DNA from 2 places in the Vallitalea sediminicola genome. Region 2 is predicted to be linked to the other one. Evidence: riboswitches for the same ligand, from Rfam matches in the RefSeq annotation. Region 2 holds a riboswitch; the other holds the start of a gene.
What was found. A riboswitch is a leader RNA that binds a small molecule or an ion and turns the genes downstream of it on or off. The one in region 2 is predicted to bind thiamine pyrophosphate.

Region 1: another riboswitch for thiamine pyrophosphate. It lies ahead of thiW (energy coupling factor transporter S component ThiW); the one in region 2 lies ahead of thiT (energy-coupled thiamine transporter ThiT).

What each region holds. Positions count from the first base shown of each region.
Region 1 is NZ_BTPT01000038.1:13,801-18,348, forward strand. Features, by position in the region: gene thiM (hydroxyethylthiazole kinase) at 1-606, opposite strand, end outside; gene thiD (bifunctional hydroxymethylpyrimidine kinase/phosphomethylpyrimidine kinase) at 599-1,390, opposite strand; gene thiW (energy coupling factor transporter S component ThiW) at 1,387-1,890, opposite strand; TPP riboswitch at 2,029-2,136, opposite strand; gene ACX6CF_RS16675 (alpha-L-fucosidase) at 2,197-3,678, opposite strand; gene ACX6CF_RS16680 (helix-turn-helix domain-containing protein) at 3,794-4,548, shown strand, end outside.
Region 2 is NZ_BTPT01000001.1:7,317-11,864, forward strand. Features, by position in the region: gene ACX6CF_RS00040 (sugar ABC transporter ATP-binding protein) at 1-920, shown strand, start outside; gene ACX6CF_RS00045 (ABC transporter permease) at 925-1,896, shown strand; gene ACX6CF_RS00050 (substrate-binding domain-containing protein) at 2,026-2,997, shown strand; TPP riboswitch at 3,111-3,224, shown strand; gene thiT (energy-coupled thiamine transporter ThiT) at 3,274-3,945, shown strand; gene ACX6CF_RS00060 (hypothetical protein) at 4,084-4,332, shown strand; gene ACX6CF_RS00065 (cytochrome c biogenesis CcdA family protein) at 4,546-4,548, shown strand, end outside.

The DNA of each region.
Region 1 (4,548 bases), on a different contig from region 2:
AATCATACATCCTGTTCCTGTTATAGATGTAAGCATTTTAGAACCGTCATTAATTTTAGCAACATATTTATCACTACAAACAGTATCAATTTTCCCTGTAATCGCTACTATAATATTATATGTCTTGGCAACTTTATATCCAATAGCCTCAATATCTTCTACATCCATTTCTTCTGAATCTACACCTTTTGAATTAGTCTCTAGTCCAAGAAGGGCTTTAATTTCAGATGCATTACCTTTAATAACATCAATTTTGTAGTTATTCAGTATATCAAATACTATTTCTTTTCTATAACTTGTAGCGGCCACACCAACAGGGTCTAATATTATAGGTACATTGTTGTTGTTAGCAACCTTAATTGCTCTTTTTATTGATTTTAACTTATTAGATGTTATAGTCCCTATATTAATCACTAGGCAATTACTAATTGATGTTATTTCATCAACCTCTTCAATAGCTTCCGCCATAATTGGACTACCACCAAAAGCAAGAGTCATATTTGCAACATCATTAGAAGTTACATAATTAGTGATATAATGTATTAATGGCTTCATTGAATTTTTATATATTGTACTAAAGTCAAAATTATCCATATAGTTACTCATAATAATTCCCTTCTATGAAATGATTAACTGGTCCATCTCCAGAACCTATTGAAAATCCACCTGCTATCGCTTTTGTAATATAATTTTTTGCCAGTTTAACTGCATCAGTAGTATTTTGCCCCTTACTGATATTAGCTGCTATAGCAGAAGATAATGCACACCCTGTTCCATGTGTATTAGGGTTATCTATTCTTTGGTGGTTATAATATGTAAACTTACTACCATCAAATAAAACATCACATGCTGTATCTCTAAGATGGCCACCCTTGACCAAAATATTTTTTGGACCAAGTTCATATAATTTTTTACATGCTGTTTCCATATCATCTGTATTGCTAATAGCTGTATCTGTTAATCGTTCTGCTTCAAGTATGTTTGGAGTTATAAGGTTACATAACGGAAACATATCTGTTACAATACTTTCTATTGCATCACCCTTAAGTAATATCCTTCCTGTAGTAGATATCATGACAGGGTCTAAAACTATCTTTGGTAGATTATATTGTTCAAAAGTATTAACTATAGCTGTTACTATTCGTTTGTTAAACAACATTCCTATTTTAATACTGTCTACTTTAATATCATCAAAAATAGCTTCTAATTGTTTTGTAATTGTGATAGGTTCTAATCCTTGAATATAAGATACTTTTGTAGTGTTTTGGGCAGTTACAGCTGTAATAACACTCATACCATATACTCCATGGGCATCAAAGGTCTTAAGGTCTCCTTGAATACCTGCACCCCCACTACAATCTGAACCTGCAATTGTTAACGCTGTTTTCATTGTATAGATACCTTCTTTTTGATTACTAATTTTTTTAATGCTGTAAGTTCAAATAGTAATACAGCTATTACCGCTCCTGCAAAAGAACTAATAATAAATGGTATTACTAAACCAAATATTGCAGCTTGTCTGCCCATAAATAAGATACCTACTGGACATGCTATTATAGCTCCAATAATCCCTGTTCCTATTACTTCGCCTAGAGCAGCAAGATATGTATTAGCAAATCTTTTAAACATTAGACCAGCAAATAGCGCTCCAAAAATACTTCCTGGAAATGCTAATAATGTTCCCATAGCAAAGATATTTCTTAGTGTGGATATAACTATTGCATTAAGTACTGCGTATACAGGTCCTAATAGTATTGCAGAAATTACATTGATTAGATGTTGCCATGGAAAACATTTTGAAGCACCAATAGGAATATGATACGGGCTTAGTACAACACCTAGCGCAATAAGTACACCAGATAAAGCTAATTCTCTAGTTTCAAATTTCATGTAATCATTTCCTTTCCATAATAATCAATTAACTTATTGATAAGATAATCAAATATATTAATGACGGTTTATTGGCGAAGCAAACCTATAAATAACAAAAAGGCAATCCGAGGATTGCCTTACTACCATTATATTAATTAATATTACGATAAGCTTCCCTCCGCTGGTACGAACCAGATCAGGTCAAGGGTCAAAGAATATCGTTCTTTATCTCAGCTAGCTATACTAGCCCCCCTAGCCAATATTCAATTTTATATTCGAGTATATGGTAACATATTTAATTAATATAATCAATAGATTTTAAATTTAATTAATCTTTATCTTAATACATACTGGATAAGTTGTATTTATAGTCTTATCAATTGACACTATTAATCCATTTTCGTTCAGTTCATAATTCAAACCATCATCATAGCCTAGAATCTTAACATCAATTATATCCCCTGCAAAATATTTACTACCTTTTTGCAATGATTTAATGACCACTTCATTATTATCAGGCCATCTTAATACATTAGCATAAATATAAGGTGCATTGTATGTAAATCTTATATCCTCACTTGTAAAGGATGAACGCTTTTCATCATTGAAAGCACCTTCAATAATTTCTGTTGGTCCTTCACCAAAAGTACTCCAATATTCTGTATTATAGATTGATTCACCATTTATTCTTAACCATTTACCAATACATCTTAATACATTTTCTTCTTCTTTTGTTATTGTCCCATCAGATTTTGGACCAATATTAAGTAATAGACAACCATTTTTACTAACAATATCTACAAGATCACATACTACCGATTCAGGTGTCTTGAAATTATTGTTTTCAGTATATCCCCAAGAATTTGTAGCTATTGCTGTATCTGTCTGCCATAATCTAGGTCTTATAGAAGCTAATTGACCTCTCTCAACATCAAATATGGCAGTTCCTTTAGCATAAGCATCAAATTTATAATTGATAGCCACTTCTTCTCCCCATTCTACAGCCCTATTATAGTAATAAGCTGCAAATTTCTTTAGATATGGTTTAAACGCTAAATTTTGAATCCACCAATCAAACCATACAACTTTTGGTTGGTACTTATCTACAAGTTCACAAGTTCTAACAAGCCAATTCTTCAAGTGGTCAGTTGATGGTCCTTTACTATGAATATTATGAGTAGTCTCATGTAGTTCTTCATTTTCAAATAGTTTTACAGCATGACCATAAGGCTCTTGAAACTGTGTATCTTGTAAACCAGAATCAAAATCTCTGAGTCCTGACATAAACCAATAATTCTCAGCTCTATGGCTGGATGCAGTAAAAACTATATCTTTCTCTTCTGCAGCTTTTTTTAATGCACCTAATATATCTTTCTGAGGACCCATTTTCATTGCATTGAACTCAGACAATTCACTATCATACATCTGGAATCCATCATGATGTTCTGCAACTGGCATAACATATTTAGCACCAGCATCTGCAAAAAGCTCCATCCATTTATCAGCATCGAATTTTTCACCTTTGAACATTGGTATAAAATCTTTATACCCAAAGTTTTTATGTTGACCATAAGTCTTTATATGATGCTCATATTCTTTTGACCCTTTTATATACATATTTCTTGGATACCATTCATTACCATAAGCTGGTACTGAATAAACTCCCCAGTGAATGAAAATACCGAATTTCGCATCCTTATACCATTTGGGTTCTTTATATTCTCCAAGTGACTCCCACGTATCTTTATACGGTCCTTCGTTAATGACCTTTTCAATATCTTTAATATAATCTTTTATTTGTCTCATACATTTTCTCCTTTCGCACTATATATTTATATTTTAATTAGTCTGTGATATAATATAAATATAAAATACTAACCTATTTTTATAATATTTTTAATTAGTCAATAAGGAGAATAAAATGTCAAAATCACAAGATAAAATGATTTCAAAATATATGTCTTATCTCAGGGTTAATTTAATAATATCAGCTTACAATCAAGTTCCACTAACTTGGAAGGATACTCAATCTAATCTAGGTTATTGTAAAATATATTTTATCGAAAAAGGTGATGGTGTTATATACATTGATGGTGTTGCATATTATCCAAAACCTGGAGATATGATGTTTATACCTGAAGGCTGTACACATGGTTATTCAACAATAAGCCCAAAAACTTATACCAAACACTGGTGTCATTTTAATGCATATATTGGTTCAATTACCATATCAGATTTCTTAGATATCCCATATATGAAAACAATAAAAAATCCCCAAAAAATCATTTCACTTTTTGAGGACTTAACTGCTTATTATAATAGTGATAATCCTTTTTCACCACTGAATGCTCAGGCAACTCTTATGCAACTTTTATCAACATACTTTTCAGAGATATGTAACAATGAAATAACTTTGAAGACGCAAGCAACAGATACCAAGCTTAATCTCCTATTAGATTTTATAGAAGAAAATCTTCACACCAAGATTACCATTAATGAACTTGCTGATTATATGAATCTCCATCCTAATTACTTGATAAGGTTATTCACAAGTACATTCGGTCTCTCCCCTATGGAGTATATAAATAGACTACGAATTGAAAGAGCTAAGGAGTTGTTAACTATTAATAATGAAAGTATCAAATTAATATCTGAACTAGTTGGATTTAGTACCCC
Region 2 (4,548 bases):
TTACAATGATATACATATCTCACATTATGGAAGAAATAGAAAGAGTTTGTGATCGAGTATCTGTACTTAGAGATGGTATCAATGCAGCTACATATAAAATGGGCGAAGTAGATATGAATACATTAATTAAAACAATGATTGGAAGAGAAGTTAAGGATGAATTTCCTCTAAGGATAGGTAGAGCTAAAGATGAAGTCGTATTAGAAGTTGAAGACTATATGTCAACTAGAATGAATAAGCCAATCAGTTTTAGATTAAACAAAGGTGAAATACTTGGAATAACTGGAATCATTGGGGCTGGAAAGAGTGAATTAGGTCATGCGTTATTTGGAGCTGATAAATGTATTTCAGGTAAAATTAGATTACAAGGTAAAAACACAACCTTTAAATCACCAAAAGATGTTAAAAACAAAGGAATAGTTTTGATACCAGAGGATAGAAAAACGCAAGGATTATTCTTAGAACATTCTGTTTTGAATAATGCGATTGTTGGGTATGTAGAAAAAATGAATTCTAATAAGTTCTTATTATCTAGAAAAAAATTGAAAAACACAGCTGTCGATATTCTAAAGAAAATGGATGTAAAACCTCTGAAATTAAGATTAAGAATAAAAAATTTGTCAGGAGGGAATCAACAAAAAGTTGTAATCAGCAAATGGCTGTTAGGTAATCCGAAAATCATAATAATGGATGAACCTACTAGAGGAATTGATATTGGTACAAAAGTTGAAATCTATAAATTAATACATCAATTAGCTGATGATGGAATGAGTATTATTCTTTTGTCGTCTGAATTTAATGAGATACGTGGATTGTGTGATAGGGTTATTGTACTCCACGATGGAGAAATAATGGATGAAATGTTAGCAAAAGAGGCTACTATTGAAAGAATACTTATGAAAGCATTAGGAGGAAAATAAAGTCATGAAAGAAAATTTGTCTAATGGGAAAAAAGGTATAAATATAGCTGCTATTGCTAAAAAATTATTGAAAGATGAGTTAGGATTAGTAGTTATATTAGTTTTACTTATTACAATTTTTCAGATGCAATCTAATCATTTCTTGGTAACAAAGAATTTACTTAATATAACTCGTCAAATTTCAATTAACTTAATTGTAGCGGTTGGAATGACTTGCGTAATACTTATAGGTGAAATAGATTTATCAGTTGGTTCCATGGCAGCATTGGTAGGAGTAATTTCCGCTTATGTAATTAATGCTACAGGCTCTATCTTTCTTGGGGTGATTGCTGGGTTATTGATGGGAGCTACTATGGGTCTGATAAATGGTTTGTTGACTGTGTATGGGAAAATACAATCATTTATTGTAACACTTGCCATGATGCAAATAACCCGAGGATTAGCCTTGCTTATCACTAATGGTAAACCGATTTCTAATCTAAAAGAAAAATTTGATTATTTTGGTGCAGGATATGTAGGGGTCATTCCAGTTTCAAGTTTAATAGCAATAGGAATATTTTTAATAGCTTTTATGTTTTTAAATAAAACAAAACACGGTATTTATATTAAATCTATAGGTGCAAGCAGGGAAGCAGCCAAGTTATCAGCTATTAATGTTAAATTATACAGAGTTCTCACTTTTGTAGTTTCTGGTTTGATGGCCGCTGTTGGAGGCATAATTGTAACATCAAGACTTTTATCTGCTCAGCCTACTGCAAGTGATGGATTAGAAATGAATGTTATAGCAGCTGTTATTTTAGGTGGTTCATCACTTAATGGAGGTATTGGTACAATAGTTGGAACTTTACTTGGTGCTGTGATAATCGGCGTTATCAATAATGGAATGAATTTAATGGGTGTTTCAGCATTTTTCCAACAAATAATAAGAGGTTTAATTATTTTAATAGCGGTTTTAGTAAAAAGCAAAGAGAAATAAAAAAGTTTAATAACAATATTACATATGAAGAAACTAAAAAACAGGAACTTGTGAAACAAGTAATAATTTAATATAAATCAAAGCGAGTATTGTAAATCAGTACTTAGCTAAAAGAGGAGGATTTAAATTATGAAAAAAGTATTAGTTTTTATGATGTGTATTTTATTATCCATGAGTTTTGGAGGTTGTGCAAAAAAAGAAACAAAAGAACCAGAGACAAAAGCCCCAGCAGTTAAAGATGCGGAGACAAAAGATCCAGTAGTTAAGGAAGAAAGTTACACAATAGGTTTTGCAGTATCTACTTTGGCAAACCCGTTCTTTGTTACTATGAAAGAAGGAGGAGAATCTAAAGCGAAAGAATTAGGTATGGATATTATAACTCTAGATGCACAAGATTCTTCAGAAACACAAGTATCACAAGTAGAAGATTTAATTGCTAGAGATGTAGACGTAATAATTATTAATCCAGTGGATTCGGATGCAATAGGTGTGGCTGTAAAAGAAGCAAATAAAGCAAATATTCCTGTAATTACTGTTACAAGACCTTCCAATAGTGGTGAAGTAATACAACATCTTGATATTGATAATGCAGAAGCAGGTAAATTAGCAGCAGAAGAAGTTGTTAAAGTACTGGATGGTAAAGGTCAAATAGCTATTTTAGAGGGAATTGCAGGTGCTCCATCAGCAATAGATAGGCAAAAAGGTTTTGAAGATGTAATTAATGAAAATCCAGATATTAAAATAGTCACTAGTCTAACAGCTAATTATTCAAGAGAAGAAGGAGCGGCTGTAATGGAAGATATTCTTCAAGCTAATCCAGAATTAGATGCTGTTTATGCACATAATGATGAAATGGCACTTGGAGCAGTTAGAACTATAAAAGCTGCTAATAGATTAGATGAAATAAAAGTATTTGGTATTGACGCAACTGATGATGCTCTTGTAGCAATTGAAAAAGATGAAATGTCAGCAACAGTAAAACAACAACCTGATTTACAAATGGCAAAAGCAGTTGAAGCGGCAATGAAGGTAGCTAATGGAGAAGAAGTAGAAGAAAAAGTTATCATACCATTATTGTTGGTGAATAAAGATAATCTATAATATTAATTAATTAACTCTATATCGTGATGAGAAAGTAAAGTTCATCACGGTATAGGGTTTTTTAGGTTACCCTTGACAAATATATGAAACAGTAGTACATTATGTGTGAAATAAATATTAGCTAGGGGAGCCAATGGCTGAGAAAGTACATTAGTACATGACAATTATACTGACCCTTATAACCTGATACGGACAATGCCGTCGAAGGGAAGCAGCAAGTGCAGTTTTCATTTGCTTTCAGTCAATTATCTTCCTAACTATAAGGAGGATTTTATTATGTTTCAAGATTTTTTAGATGCAATTTCAAGTGGAAAATTGCAGGATATTGTTACTACCACTTTGGGACAAATTATAATTGTAGTAGTTGCACTACTTCTATTAACAATTGTCGTTTCTGTGGGTAGTAAATCCAAAACTATGAAAACAAAAGAATTAGTCTATTCAGCTATCGCAATAGCTATTGCTGTTGTATTATCACAGCTAAAAATACTTAGACTTCCACAAGGTGGTTCAATTACACCATTTAGTATGCTGTTCATAGTACTTATCGGATATTGGTTTGGTACAACTCAAGGTGTAATCTGTGGTATTACATATGGATTATTACAACTGATAATTAATCCGTGGGTAGTTCACCCTGTTCAATTATTATTAGATTATCCAATTGCATTTGGGGCACTTGGTCTATCAGGACTATTTAGAAAATCACAAAATGGACTGATAAAAGGATTATTCATTGGAGCTTTCGGCAGATTCATATGCCACTTCTTGACAGGAGTCATATTCTTTGCTAGTTATGCGGCTGAAGTTAATATGGATCCAACATTATATTCCATGGCATATAATATTTCTTATATAGCTGTTGAAGTATTTTTGACAGTGATATTACTATTCTTACCGCCAGTTGATGATGCTATCAAGCAATTAAAGAAATCAGCAATTTCTTAGGATAAGTTTAGGATAATAATATAATAATAACATACACTAAACGGAGATAGGTAAAGCTATCTCTATTTTTTATACTTATATAGATTTTCCACCATATAGTAGTTTTACTAAAAATAAATAATAGAAAGGAATAACAATATGAAAAAGATAGGTTCTACTGATAATGAAGGTAATACTGATTTTAACGATCTTGATGGTGTACCAGAAGGAATAATCGAAAAAAAACCAGAACACCAAAATACTAGCAAAGCACATCCTTATATGGGTAATTTGACTTCTCACGAGATTGGTATGATGGCTAAGTCGGGAGCACTGGATGGTGATATGTTCAAAAGAATGATATCAAATGTTGAGCAAGATACAGAAGATGGTCCAACATTGCCTTGATTAGTAGGGGTGTTATGAAGCAATCCTTATAAGTTGAATAGAACTAAATAATTGCTGGCTCTATAGCAATTATTTAGTTTGGATTATATATTAATTAATAATATTAAAAAAGTATGAATTTATTTATTTTAATATAGTAATATAATGATATTGATGATAATATATATATCAAAAGAAGTATAATAAGTATACTTGAGGTTTGGAGGAAAGAATATG